2 regions of the Thioalkalivibrio sp. ALJ4 genome follow, and region 1 is predicted to be linked to the other one. Evidence: riboswitches for the same ligand, from Rfam matches in the RefSeq annotation. Region 1 holds a riboswitch; the other holds the start of a gene.

Region 1 (7,253 bases):
GCCTTGCGCACCTGTTTTTCGTCCACCAGCCCGGCCTTCAGGAGCTGATTGCGCAGATCGTCCGACATGCCGCTTGCCTGTAGAAAATGTGTCGGGAGGATAGCCCGAACCTCTGCTATGTGCAGCCGACGTGTGTAAGTTCGGGTAATCCGTCCAGGATCTCGGTCATGGGAAGGGTGGGAAACAGCAGGTGTAAACGCCGCGCAAGATCGGGAGTCGCAGCGGGATTGCCCAGCGCCTGCGTGCGCTGACACAGTCGCATCGCAGCCGTGCGCTCGCAAGCCAGCTCCAGCCCTTTCACGGCGTCGTACAGGGCTTGGCGTTGTCGCTCATCGGGGCTGTTGGGCTTGAGACGGCGGCGCAGGGCGCGCACGCGCGAGGTGGTTTGCTCCCGCCAGCGCGCGGCGGCCTGCATCAGCGCCTGCCAGTCGTGTGTGTGTACTCGCCGTGGGTACCACAGGGCGAACAGGGCGAGGATGGCATCGACCTCATGGGCGTCCTGCCAGTTCAGCAGGCGTTTCCGTGCGGGGGCGCAGGCCCATATCCGCAGGGCGAAATCCCAGAAGCAGTCGAAGTCGTGTGGCCGGGCGGCCTCAGGCACTACTGGCGGCGGGCGTAAAGGTCACGCCGGCGGTGCTGCGCAGGGTCGTCGGCTCGAGGATCTCGAGATCCCGGGTGTGCAGGTTGATTACCCCCTGGTTGCGCAGCTGTGTGAACAGGCGGCTGATGGTCTCCTGGGTCAGCCCCAGGTGGTTCGCGATGTCGGCGCGCGACATCGGGAGGTAGAAGCGCTCGGTGGACAGGCCCCGTGCACGATGCCGCTCCGACAGGGTGACGAGGAATGTGGCCAGGCGCTGCTCCGCCGTGCGCTGCCCGAGCAGGGCATGCAGGCTTTCGTCCTGAGCCAGCCCCTGGCTCATCACGTTCATCATGTGCTGGCGGAATGTCGGAAGCCTGCCGGCGAGGTCGTCCACATGGGTGTACGGGACTGCGCAGACACTGGTGGATTCGAGGGCGACCGCGCTGACCGGATGTTTTCTGGAGTGGATCGCATCCAGCCCCAGCAGATCGCCTGCGAGGGCGAAGCCGGTGATTTGCTCGGTACCGTCGTCGCCGATCAGAACGGTCTTCAACGCCCCGGTGCGTACGGCAAACAGGGTGTCGAAGCGCTCGCCCATGCCGAACAGCAAGGCCCCCTTTTCGATCGGACGGCGTTGCTGCACGATCTCGTCGAGTTGCCAGAGTTCGTTTTGTGGCAGCCCCATCGGCAGACAGAGCTGGCGCAGGGTGCAGTGTTCGCAGGCTTGGGTCGGGCGCAGTGTCATGTGCTCAGGTTAGCGGTTTTGCCATCGGTGAGGGAAGGTGTGTGAGGCCCCCGTGAGGGAAGGTGTGTGAGGCCCCCGTATAGAGGTTGCCCGTATGAGGAATTCCGGTATTGTGAGTGTGGAACCTTTTGGAGTGGCAGGGATCAGCCAATTCAGAGGCTTGCGGCGGAGCGAGTGCGATATCTAGACTCTGTTTAATATAGCAGGCGATTCGCATGGGAAGGGACGCAATGATCGAACGGATGCTGAACGAATACATGCACCACGGCACGCTGATCCTGCGCGAGCCGGACGGGAGCGAGCGCCGTTTCGGGCAGGGGGCACCCGAGATCACGCTGCAGGTCCATGATCGGGCGGCCCTCAAGCGCATCGCGCGAGATCCCGGGTTTCAGCTGGGCGAAACCTATATGGACGGGCTCTGGTCGCCGGGTCCCGAGGGCATCCGGGTGTTTCTGGATGTGGCCATGCGCAACTTCGCGCCCAGATTCCAGCGTCGTGTGCACCCGCTGGTGTGCATGTTTCGCGCGGTCCTCGAGCAGGGCAACCGTATCGCGCGCAGCTACCAGAACATCTCCCATCATTACGACGTGGACGAGTGGCTGTTCCGCCGTTTTCTCGACGAAGGCATGTTCTACAGCTGTGCCTATTTCGAGCGCCCGGACATGACCCTGGAGGAGGCCCAGCAGGCCAAGTGCGCGATGCTGCGCAAGAAGCTGGTGCTGGAGCCCGGTCAGCGGGTGCTGGATATCGGCTGCGGCTGGGGTGGGCTGGCCTTTCACCTGGCCGAGAACGCCGATGTCCAGGTGGACGGAATCACCCTGTCCCGGGAGCAGCTGCGAGTGGCCCAGGCCGAGGCGAAGCGCCGCGGGCTGGACGATCGCGTGCGCTTTTTCTATCAGGACTACCGCGAACACGACGACCAGTACGACCGGATCGTCAGTGTCGGCATGTTTGAGCATGTCGGCGTGCCCAATTACGGCACGTTCTTCCAGCGGGTGAACGACCTGCTCAAGGACGATGGCGTGGCCGTCCTGCACACGATTGGCCGCCAGGGGCCTCCGGGGACCACCAACCCCTGGCTGAGCAAGTACATCTTCCCTGGCGGTTATACCCCGGCACTGTCCGAGGTGATGGAGGCGTTGGAGCCGACCCCGCTGCATACCACCGATATCGAGTTCTGGCGGCTGCACTATGCGGAGACGCTCGCCGAGTGGTATCGGCGGTTCCAGAACATCCGTGCCGAGGCAGTGGGCCACTTCGACGAGCGCTTCTGCCGCATGTGGGAGTTCTATCTGGCCAGTTGCGAGGCGACCTTCCGCTGGTGGCGCCAGGTGGTGTTCCACATCCAGGTGGCCAAACAGCAGGATGCCGTGCCGCTCACCCGCGACTATCTGTATGCCGACGAGGCGCCCAAGGTGGTTTCGACGCCGCCGGGGGAGGCGGCAGTCCGGGGTCGCAGTGCTGCGTAGGGATTGCGGACTACTTCCTGGCTCCCTGAACATTTTTTCCTGACCGGGCACCCGCAACCGGTCTGTTTTCCCTACACTTCACGGAAACGCTGAGGGGGCAGGGACGACGCGTGTTTGGCAGGTTTCGCAAGCGGCAACAGCGGCAGGAGGCCCCCCAGGCCGCCAGTCCGAGCCAGGACCATGTGCTGATCGAGGCGGCCGGACGCAGCCGGATCACCGAGGTCGCGGCGACCGCGCGCAAGGTGCCCTGGTCGCTCAACATGCTGCAGCTGCTGTGGGCGGCCGGCCCGGTGACCTTCCTCGCGATGCAGGGGGGCTATTTCCTGGGCTTTGGCCACGCCGCCCCGGCCCAGAATTTCATCTTTTTTGCCGTCTACACGCTGCTGTTCGGGGTGATTGGCCTGCTGGCGCGGTTTATTGCCGATGCCACGCGGGGCAAGCGGCAGGAGCGCTCACGCGATCAGCTGCGCAATACGATCGACTTTTTGCCGGACCTGCTGTTCGTGACCCGCGACCTGGCGATGGCCGAGATGGCGCCGGACATGCGGCGACGCAAGGCCGCCGAGGTTCTGCTTCATGAGGTGGATATCTCGCCGGAAGGCGTCGCGGTCGCGGTGCGCGAGATGACCGGCGATACCAGCCTCGCAGCAGCGGCCGAGCAGATCGAGATCTACCGTCGGCTGGGGCTGCGCTCGCGCGTCGCGGATCTGGTGGATGCCACTGCGGATGCTCGTCTGGCCGCGCTGGAAAAACTGCACCACGATGCCTCCGAACTGGCGGATCCGCTGCGCGACCGGCTTCAGGGCGTCGCGCCAACCCGTGAGGATGGCGTCCGGCGGATCGATCAATTTCTGGACCGCCTGTTTTCAGCGGCGGACTCGGATGACCTGTCGCGCTGCACACTGGATGATACGCAGGCCATGTTTGTACTGGCCTTCGAGATGGTCAACGGGCGGCAGATCCGGCGGCTGAGTTTCGAATGGTCGGGTGGTTGGCGGTTGGGGCATGCGCTGGATCGGCTGGAGTATCAGGGCAACCGTTTCCGCGTCGCTCAGGCGGGTGTGATCAGTCGCCTGCGCTCGCTCGCGATGTTGCTGGCGCAAAGCCCGGCCAGTGGCCTGGATCCGCAGGTCCTGCGTTCGCCGACTCTGGGTATCGGGCGCGAGGTGCTGGATGCACTTTCGCAACTGGAACAGTCCCGCCCCGCTGTGAATTCGCCGGAAGGCCGCCTGCTGGGGCGGGCGCTGCGTCATGTCGAAGACCTGCGCGCGGCGCGGGACCAGCTCATGCAGGCGCAGAGTCGCTATACCGCCGCGGTCGAGCGCTGGGAGGCGCTGCGACGACAGCAGGTCGAGAGAAAGGGGCAGCAGAGCTGGTTCAAGCGCAGTGCGCGCGGTATCCGCGTGAGCGAGGAGGTGATCGAGCTGGCGGACGACCAGAAGCTGCGCCTGGCCGACCGGTTCTGTGAGTACCTGTCCGAGCTCGGCATCCGGCGCGAGGGCGACCTGTTCTACTTTGGTGGGCACCCACTGGATGCGGACACCGCCAAGCGCATCGGCATCCAGCTCGCACTGATTCTGGAGCCTCTGGTCGACCTGACCAACCCGAGTATCCAGCGCGCGATCTATGCGAATCCCGCCGCCTATCTCGGAGGCCTGTACGTCGGCATGAGTGCGGATGCCAAGGCGGGGTTGGGTTCGGCGATGGTGCGTATGGTGCGTCAGGATCTCAGCCGTATGGCGGAATGGCTGGCCCTGCGTCTGACGCGCATCTACCATCTGCCGCTGTCCGACTCCATGCGTGATTTCCTGGTACGGCAATATGGCGCCAATCCCGACCGCCTGGAGATGCTGGCCGCCCATCCGGTGGAGGAGGGCGCGCAGGCGGCGCCGGTGGCTTTGCGTGCCGAACGGTCGCCGGAATTTGACGCCATGCTGCAGGACAAGTCCTGGGGGCGGTTGCTCAAGAGCGGCGCACGTTATGTGCAGGCCGAGGCCCAGCGATCCTGACGCCGCGCATTTCCCGGGTCTGGTAATTTCTTGACCAACTGTGTAGGCTTTCGTGCGTTTTCTGGTGCCCCTCGGCGTGTCTCGCCGAGGGGTTAAACGGGAAGTTCGGTGAGCCCGCTACAGGTATCTGGATGCCTGCGGACGAATCCGACGCTGCCCCCGCAACGGTAATCGAGCGAGAGGCCATGACGGCCTCTGATGGTCGCGGCACACGCCACTGAACGGAATCGTTCGGGAAGGCGCCGCACCGGAACGCTCGTCAGCCCGGAGACCGGCCAGGGAATGATCGCGCGGCATGCGGCGGGCATGCGAGGCGGATGATCGGGCCTGGTCGCATAGCGGCTGTGCCCGGTCCCCCTCGTGTCTCTCTCCCCCCTGCCTGCGTGGTCCCGACGAATTTACGGCGTGCGGGCGGCTCGCCGGGAGACACGGACGACATGAAACGCACAGCACTTTCCACGGCCATCCTGCTGGCCACCACCCCGGTCCTCGCCGAGACGCCGGACGCCGATTCCGAAGCGCACACCCTCGACGTGGTCCAGGTCACGGCCGCGCGCGTCGCGCAGACGGTCGACGAGACCCTGTCCTCGGTCACCGTCATCGACCGCGAAGAGATCGAGCGCCTGCAGCCGCAGCAGTTCACCGACCTGCTGGAGGGCCGCGCCGGGATCGAGACCTCCCAGAACAGTGCGTTTGGCAAGACTACTTCGGTCTATACGCGTGGCACGAGTTCCGACCACACCCTGCTCCTGATCGACGGCGTGCGCATGGGGTCGGCCACCAGTGGCGGGGCAAGCTGGCAGTTCCTGCCACCGGAGGAGATCGAGCGCGTCGAAGTGGTGCGCGGACCGCGTACCAGCATCTACGGCTCCGACGCCATTGGCGGCGTGGTGCAGGTCTTTACCCGCGAGGGCCAGAAGGGGCCGCCCAGGGTCAACGCGTTTGTCGGGGGCGGCAGCTTCAACACCTGGGAAACGGGTGTGGGCGTCGCCGGCGGAACCGAGAACACGAACTACAGCTTCTCGCTCAGCCATTTCGAGACCGACGGCATCAATGTGCAGGATGACGTTGGAGACGATGACCGTGACGGCTACGACAACACCTCGCTTGCGACCAAGGTGACCCATCGTCTTGATAACGGTGCGGAGGTCTTTGGGAATGTCTTGTATTCGGAAGGCTCAACCGAATTTGACACTGATTCCCAGTTCTCGCCGGACTCCTCGGACTTTGTGCACGCGGCTTTGCGGGCTGGCTTCCGTATTCCGGTTACACGGCAGTGGGAGACTGAACTGTCGGTCGGCCACAGCCGGGACGAGTCGGAGAATTTTCTCGACGGTGAATTTTTCTCCCAGTTCGATACCCGTCGCGACACGATCGACTGGCGCAATGATATCGATATAGGGGATCGCGTGTACCTCGTGACTGGCATTGATGCGCACGAGGACCGCGTCGAGAGCGACACCGATTACGATGAAGGGTCGCGTTACAACGTTGGAGCTTACTCCGTGGTGCAGGTGGATCTTGGGCGCCACGATCTCGAAGGCAGCCTGCGCTACGACGACAACGAGCAGTTCGGAGACAAGACGACCGGCCAGGTCGCATGGGGTTTGCAGGCTTCGGAAACGGTTCGGTTGCGAGCTTCCTACGGAACGGCATTCAAGGCACCGACGTTCAATGATCTCTACTTCCCGGGCTTCGGGAACTCCGATCTTGATCCGGAGACTTCCCGCACGTTTGAACTCGGCGCGCGCTATTCCAGTGGTCCGTACTATGCCGATGCCGCCGTCTTCCGGACTGATCTCGACCAGATGATCACCTTCGATCCCGTCGCATTTCGGGCAGAAAACGTGGACGAAGCCCGGATTCGCGGCATCGAACTGGAAGGCGGTTACGAGGGAGCCCAATGGGTCTCTCGCGCCTCCCTGACCTTCCTGGACGCCGAAGACCGGGAGACCGGAAACGAATTGCGCCGCCGCTCGCCCGTGACAGCGCGGGTGGATCTCGATCGCCAGTTCCAGCGTTTCTCCGTAGGGGGATCGGCTATCGCCAAGAGTCGCGCCTATGACGATCGCGACAATCAGGAGCGACTTGCCGGCTACGGCCTGCTCAATCTGCGTGCGAGCTATCAGATTGCGCCGGAATGGCAGATTCAGGCGACGGTCAATAACGTGTTCGACAAGGACTACGAGACCGCCGGAGGGTACAACCAGCCGGGTCGGGCCGCTTTCGTCAAGCTGCGCTACCAGCAGAGGTGATGCATGGGTAATCGACTGTCAAAGATTGCGACCCGCACGGGTGACGAAGGCCGGACTGGCCTGGGGGATGGCTCGCGGGTGGATAAGGACAGCCACCGCGTCGAGGCGTTTGGTGACGTGGACGAGCTGAACAGTGTCGTGGGCCGGGTCCTGGTCCACGATCTCCCGGAAGAGGTTCGGCGCGTGCTGGCCCTG
Region 2 (7,253 bases), on a different contig from region 1:
ACCCCGGAAGGATGACCAGGTCCGCCGGCTGCAGCGACTCGCCCGGGCCGGCGAAGCGAAGGTCCACACCCGGGTGCAGGCGCAGCGGATCGAAATCGGTATGGTTGGAGATGCGCGGCAGGGCCGGCACGACGACCTTCAGGGCATCCACCGCCTTTTCCGGCACCGCCTCGCGCGGCAGGGCGTCCTCGGCATCCAGGTACAGCCCGTGGAGATACGGGATCACGCCCAGCACCGGCTTGCCGGTCTCCTGCTCCAGCCAGTCCAGTCCAGGCTGCAGGAGCGAGATATCGCCGCGAAAGCGGTTGATCACGAAGCCCTGCACCCGCGCGCGCTCCGTCGCGCTCAGCAACGCCAGCGTACCGACCAGATGCGCGAACACGCCGCCGCGGTCGATATCCGCGACCAGGATCACCGGACAGTCCACCGCCTCGGCAAACCCCATGTTGGCGATATCGCCTGCGCGCAGGTTGATCTCTGCCGGCGAGCCCGCCCCTTCCACCAGCACGTGCGCATACTGCGCGGTCAGCCGTCGATGCGAGGCCAGCACGGCCTCGCGGGCGACGGGCTTGTAGTCATGGTAGGCACGAGCATCCAGCTCGGCCGCAGGACGGCCGTGGATGATCACCTGCGCCCCCTGATCGGAACTGGGCTTGAGCAGCACCGGATTCATGTCGGTATGCGGCTCCAGGCCACAGGCGGCGGCCTGCAGGGCCTGGGCACGCCCGATCTCGCCGCCGTCCAGGGTCACTGCACTGTTCAGCGCCATGTTCTGCGGCTTGAACGGCACCACCGACAGCCCACGGCGATGCAGCACCCGCGCCAGACCGGCCACCAGCACGCTCTTGCCGGCATCCGAGGTGGTCCCCTGCACCATCAGCGTGGTCGCGCTCACAACGCCTCCAGTCCCTGTTCCAGGCGGTGCCATTGGGCCTCGTCGCCCGGCAGCCCGAAACGCAGGCTGGCGGGGTCGTCGAAACGCCGCACCAGGATCGCCTGTCGCGCCAGCGCATCCTGAACCGCGACCGCATCATCGCGGCGCCCCCAGCGAAACAGTGCGGTGCCACCTTCGGTAGCGATTCCGTACCGCCGCAGCAGCTCTTCCAACCGCGCACCCGCCGCGGTCAGGTTCGCGCGCGTCTGCTCCTGCCAGGCGCGATCCTCCAGCGCTCGGGTGGCCGCCCAGCGCGCCGGGCCAGACAGCGCCCACGGACCCAGCCGCTCCGCCAGCGCCGCCCGCAGCGCCGGCTCCGCCGCCAGGAATCCGACCCGCGCCCCGGCCAGACCGAAGAACTTGCCCAGCGACCGCAGCACCAGCAGCCCCGGGCCCAGGTCCGTGCCCGGGTCGGCCGCCAACAGGCTGTGCCGGGGGCTGGTATCCATGAAGGCCTCGTCCACCACCAGCCACCCGCCGCGTGCCGCAAGCCCCTTATGCCAGCGCAGCAGCGTCTCCACGGTCACGCGCAGTCCAGTCGGGTTGTTCGGGTTGACCAGTACCAGCACATCCAGCTGCGGCAGGCGTGCCTCGATCGCGGCCGGCGCCGCGTCGCCAAGCGCAGGAAGCGCCTCGACCCGATGCCCGGCCATGCGCCAGGCCCGCGCGTGTTCGTTGTAACTGGGCGCGAGGAGGCCAACCCGAGCAGCCGCGGGGCGAAGCTGTGGCAGCAGCTGGATGGCCGCCTGCGAGCCCGCCAGGGGCAACAGCCCTTTGCAGCCGTAGTACCGCGCCGCGGCCGCTTCCAGACCGTCGTCGGGCTCCGGCAGGCGCGCCCAGACGTCCGCCGGGGGCATGGGCAGCGGATAGCCGTGCGGGTTGATGCCGGTAGACAGGTCCAGCCATTGCTCCGGCGCCACCCCGTAATGCCTGGCAGCTGCGCGCAGTCCGCCACCATGCACCTGGGTTAGCACGGCCCCGGTCGGTGCCGGCCGCGCTCTGTTCAGCTCAGAAGATCGCAAGGCTCACCCCGATGACAAGCACGCCCATCCACAGCGCCAGCGCCCGATCCACCAGCCCCATCGCCGCACGGATGCCGGCGGCATCCGGTGCCGCGCCCATCCCCAGGCGCGGACGCCACTGACGCTCGCCGTGATACTGGCTGGCACCGCCCAGCACCAGCCCCAGTGCGCCCGCCCCAGCGGCCATTACCGGCCCAGCGTTCGGGCTCTTCCAGGCCGCGGCCTGCTCGCCCCAGCACTGCAGGGCATCGCGAGTGCGCCCGGCCAAGGCATAGGACAGCGCGGTCATGCGCGCCGGGACCCAGTTCAGCAGGTCATCCAGCCGCGCCGCGGTCCAGCCAAAGCGCGTGTAACGCGCATTGCGGTAGCCCCACATCGCATCCAGCGTGTTCACCAGGCGATACAGCACCACCCCCGGCGCACCGGCCACCAGGAACCAGAAAATGGTGCCGAACAGGGCATCGTTGCCGTTCTCCAGTACCGACTCCACCGCCGCGCCGCTGACCCCTGCCACATCCAGGGCCTCGCTGTCGCGGCTGACCAGCATCTGCACCTGCTGCCGCGCCTGGCCCAGATCGCCGGCCTCCAGCGCCCGGGCCACGCGCTCGGCGTGCTCGTCGAGGCTGCGCCAGCCCAGCGCCAACGCCAGTACCAGCAGCCCTACCAGCCAGACCGGCAGGAGCTGCTGCAACCAGACCGTCAGCAGCACAAAGGGCACCACCAGGACGGCCAGCAGCAGCGCGCCGCGGGCCCGACCATCGCGGTAGAACCGGGCCTCCAGGCGCTGCACCAGCAGCCCGAACCCGGCCAGCGGGTGCCAGCGGCGCGGATCGCCGATCAGGCGATCCAGCACCAGCGCACCAAGCAGCGTGAGGAACGCGATCAGCATCGGGTCATCCACTCGCTGAGGAACCGCCGGGTGCGTCGGTACGGCTGCCCCAGCGATTCTCGAACACCAGTTCGTCCAGCGACCGTCGCTGATCCCAGCCCTCGGTTTCCAGCATCGGCCGCTCGTAGAACGCATCCACATGACCCAGACAAAGGATCGCGATCGGCCACGCCCCTTCCGGCATCCCCAGCTCGCCGGCCAGCCAGTCCGGGTCGAACAGCGACACCCAGCCCATGCCCAGGCCCTCGGCCCGGGCCGCGAGCCACAGGTTCTGGATCGCACACGCGGCGGAGCACAGGTCCATCTCCGGGATGGTGCGCCGACCCAGCACGTAGCGCTCGCGCCCATCGGTCAACGCGACCACCAGCAGCTCGCCCGCATCGCGGATACCTTCGAGCTTCAGCCGGTGCACCTCGGCGGCACGCTCGCCGCAGGCCTCGGCCGTGCGTGTCTGCTCCGCCGCCACATGCCCGTGCAACGCATCGCGCAGCCGCGCGTCGGTCACCCGCAGAAAGCGCCAGGGCTGCATGTAGCCCACGCTGGGCGCCTGGTGCGCGGCCTCCAGCAGGCGCCGCAGGGTATCGGCGTCCACCGGGTCCGGGCGGAAATGCCGCATGTCCCGGCGCTCGCCGATCACGCGATAGACCGCTGCGCGCTCCGCCGAGGCGAACGCGTTCGGATTCTCTTCTGACTGGTTGGGAGCTGGGGCCGTCATGAGGTTCCGTCGAGGCGACGGCGCGGCGAAGACACGAAGGAACAGGCTTTTAGGAACGCACCTGCGCCCTCGACCGTTGCCCGCCGCACGGTCGCAGGATGAATCACCGCCAGGCCGGTCTCCGGGCTTGCGAGCGTCGGACGATGCCGACCGGCAGACGCCTTCCCGGGCACAGGACCCAGTGGCCAGTCTGCCGAGCGATTTACCGCTCGCTTACCGTTGCGGGGGCAGCGCCGGACTTGCACCAGCTTCCCGTTTCACCTGCCAACTGCAGGCACCTGACGAAAGCGGATTATGATACGCGCTCAGGGTGCCCCCGACCAATTTGGGCACCAAACCATCTTGCCCTTGCTGCTATGATGAGGCGCTTTCGCTGCCCGTGCGGCGCCCCGAAAACACGGTATTGTTTACGTTACGAACAATCCACAACAGTCGGATTTTTAATGACTTTCACTTCCCTCAAACGCCAGTTAACGGCCCTTGCCGCGCTATTCCTGTGCGCGGGGCCGACACTGGCCGAACCGGTCACGGTGACCGACGATGACGATCGCGAGGTCACGCTCGACCGGCCCGCCGAACGTATCGTCACCCTGGCCCCGCACATCACGGAAGTCCTGTTCGCCGTCGGCGCCGGAGAGCAGCTGGTCGGCGTCACGCAGCACAGCGACTTCCCGCCGGAGGCGGAGATGATCCCGCGAGTCGGTGGCTACAGCCGCATCGACCTGGAACGTGTGGTCGAGATGGACCCGGACCTGGTGGTCGCCTGGCGCAGTGGCAACTCCAGCTCGCAGATCGAGCGCCTGCGCGATCTGGGGCTGAACGTCTATGTCTCGGAGCCGCGCAGTTTCGAGGGCGTGGCCTCCAGCATGCGTCGCATGGCGCAGCTGGCCGGTACCGAGGAACGCGGCGAAGCGGCGGTGCAGGCCTTTCTCGACGAGATCGAGACGTTGCGGCTGGACTATTCCGACCGTGACCCGGTCCCGCTGTTCTACCAGGTCTGGGAACAGCCCCTGATGACGGTCAACGACGATCACCTGATCGGCGAGGCCATCCGCCTGTGCGGGGGCAAGAACGTGTTCGGCCACCTGGACCGCCTGGTGCCGCGCATGGACCGCGAGGCCGTGATCGAGGCCGATCCGGAGGTGATCATCGGCGGCGGCATGGGCGAAGACCGGCCGGACTGGGTAATTGCCTGGGAACAATGGGAGGACATGACCGCGGTGCAGCGCGACAACCTGTTCTTTATCCCGCCGTCGCTGCTCCAGCGTCACACCCCGCGGATTGCCGAAGGGACCCGGCTGATGTGCGAAGAGCTGGAACGGGCCCGTTCACGCCGGGACGACTGACCAGCCGTGACGCGCTCCTTCCTCCTCGCCACGGGGGTCCTGCTCCCGGCGTCGCTGCTTGCGATCCTGATCGCGCTGGCCTATGGCAGCGTCGCCATTGCTCCCGGCGACCTGCTCGCGGTGATTCAGGGCGAAGGGAGCCGCCTGCACAACACGCTGGTACTGGAACTGCGCCTGCCACGCGCCCTGGCCGCATTCGCCGCCGGCGGGCTGCTGGGCGTCGCCGGTGCCCTGATGCAGGTGTTGCTGCGCAATCCGCTGGCCGATCCCTATGTGCTGGGCCTCTCCGGCGGGGCTTCGGTGGGTGCCCTGCTGGCCATGCTCGCGGGGCTGTCGATGTTCTCGGTCTCGGTCGCCGCATTCGCAGGCGCGCTGCTGTCCACGGTGATCGTGTTCGGCCTGGCGCACGGCACCGGCAGCTGGACGCCGACCCGATTGCTGCTGACCGGCGTGGTCGTGGCGGCCGGCTGGGGCGCCGTGATCAGCTTCCTGCTCGCCGTGAGCCCGACCGCGGAGCTGCCCGGGATGCTGTACTGGCTGATGGGCGATGTCTCCCACGCCCGCAACCCCTACCCCGCCTGGGGTGTGCTGGTGCTGGTCGTGTTGCTGGCCCTGCCCCTGGGACGGACGCTCAACGTGCTGGCGCGCGGCCCGATGCAGGCGGCCGCACTGGGCGTGGCCGTGCGGCCGGTGGAATGGACGATCTACGTCGTCGCGGCACTGATCACTGCTACGGCCGTGATGCAGGTCGGCGCGGTCGGATTTGTCGGATTGATCGTGCCGCACATGCTCCGGCTGATCTTCGGCAACGACCAGCGCGTGATCCTGCCGGCCTCGGCACTCGGCGGCGGCATCCTGCTGACGCTGGCCGACACCCTCGCCCGTACGATGATTGCCCCGGAGCAGTTGCCCGTCGGCGTGATCACCGCGATGCTGGGCGTCCCCGTGTTCCTGTTCCTGCTGTACCGGAGCCGCTGATGCCTCCGCACACCGCCGATCCCCAACTCCACGGCGATCCACACGCGTCCGGCACCGAGAGCGTGCACGAGGTGCCAGGGCCGGACACCCTGCTGGCCACCCACGATCTGGTCATCGACATCCCGGAACGCGCCAGCGGTTCGCCCCTGGACCTGACCATCAACCCGGGACAGTGCTGGGGCATCCTCGGCCCGAACGGCGCGGGCAAGAGCACCCTGCTGCATACCCTGGCCGGGCTGCGCCCCGCCCGCGCAGGCGAGATCCATGTGCGCGGCCGTCCGCTCCCCGACTACTCGCGTGCGCACCTGGCGCGCGAACTGGGTCTGGTATTCCAGAAACACCACGACGGCTTCCCCGCAACGGTACTGGAGACGGCCCTGATCGGGCGCCACCCCTACCTGCGGCCCTGGGATATCGAGACCGCTGAAGACTATACCCAGGCCCGCGCCGCCCTGGCCCGTATGGATCTGGCCGCACTGGAGCACCGCCTGGTGGACACCCTGTCCGGCGGCGAGCGCCAGCGCCTGGCGATTGCCACCGTACTCACCCAGAACCCGCGGCTCCTGCTGCTGGACGAGCCCACCAGCCAGCTCGACCTGCACCACCAGGTCGCGGTGCTGGACCATATACGCGGCATCGCCCGGAATGACCGCGCCGCGATCCTGGTGCTGCACGACGTGAACCTGGCGGTACGTTACTGCGATCACCTGCTGCTGATGTTCCCCGACGGCAAGGCCTGCTGGGGCCCCACCCGAACCATGCTGGTGCCCTCCGCGCTGGAACGGCTGTACAACCAGCCACTGAGCACCGGCGAGATCGACGGCCAGCCGGTCTTCATGCCGACCATCCCGTAACGAGGAATCCCGGTGGAATTCTTTCGCACCCTGCCCCTGCAAGCTGTCGCCGATTCCCTGCAGGCCGAGCTGACCGTACCGGCCCTGCCCCGGCTTTGCCCCGCCATTGACGCCCTTGTTGAAGAGACCGGGCCCGATGCCGGCGTCGTCTACTGCCTGTGGGGCGAGTTTCGTGTCCGGCGCGAGTGCATCAATGGCGGGGTACGCTTCAGCCTGCCGGGCTGCCCGAACGCACTCGCCTGGACCCTGACGACCGGGCATCCGCCGAAGCCGGAGGCGGTCATGCTGCACCTGACCATCAACCGCCAGGAACACGACCCGGATTTCGTCGAGAGCCTTGAATTCTTTGCCGATAGCTGGCTGGGGCTGACATCGCTGCAACCGCCCCATGACGGGCGCTGAGTGCAATTTTCTTTTGTTTTCATGGTCGGTATGGTTGCAGCGTTCATTAAGGGAAACACTGATGAATGTACACACTCGCGTTGGCACCCCAGGTTCTCCGAGACAAGGCGCGG

What was found. Region 1 has a riboswitch for cobalamin ahead of C936_RS0108535 (TonB-dependent receptor domain-containing protein). Riboswitches for the same ligand answer to the same signal wherever they lie in the genome.
Region 2: another riboswitch for cobalamin. It lies ahead of bluB (5,6-dimethylbenzimidazole synthase); the one in region 1 lies ahead of C936_RS0108535 (TonB-dependent receptor domain-containing protein).

Annotation. Positions count from the first base shown of each region.
Region 1 covers NZ_KB897918.1:488,726-495,978, forward strand. Annotated here, with positions in the region: gene C936_RS0108510 (DUF2058 domain-containing protein) at 1-68, opposite strand, end outside; gene C936_RS0108515 (TIGR02444 family protein) at 116-601, opposite strand; gene fnr (fumarate/nitrate reduction transcriptional regulator Fnr) at 594-1,325, opposite strand; gene C936_RS0108525 (cyclopropane-fatty-acyl-phospholipid synthase family protein) at 1,556-2,794, shown strand; gene C936_RS0108530 (hypothetical protein) at 2,905-4,803, shown strand; cobalamin riboswitch at 4,849-5,098, shown strand; gene C936_RS0108535 (TonB-dependent receptor domain-containing protein) at 5,241-7,058, shown strand; gene C936_RS0108540 (cob(I)yrinic acid a,c-diamide adenosyltransferase) at 7,062-7,253, shown strand, end outside.
Region 2 covers NZ_KB897921.1:6,595-13,847, forward strand. Annotated here, with positions in the region: gene C936_RS0113150 (cobyric acid synthase) at 1-895, opposite strand, end outside; gene cobD (threonine-phosphate decarboxylase CobD) at 892-1,854, opposite strand; gene cbiB (adenosylcobinamide-phosphate synthase CbiB) at 1,943-2,845, opposite strand; gene bluB (5,6-dimethylbenzimidazole synthase) at 2,850-3,560, opposite strand; cobalamin riboswitch at 3,655-3,857, opposite strand; gene C936_RS0113170 (cobalamin-binding protein) at 4,004-4,906, shown strand; gene C936_RS0113175 (iron ABC transporter permease) at 4,913-5,884, shown strand; gene C936_RS0113180 (ABC transporter ATP-binding protein) at 5,884-6,738, shown strand; gene C936_RS0113185 (hypothetical protein) at 6,751-7,140, shown strand.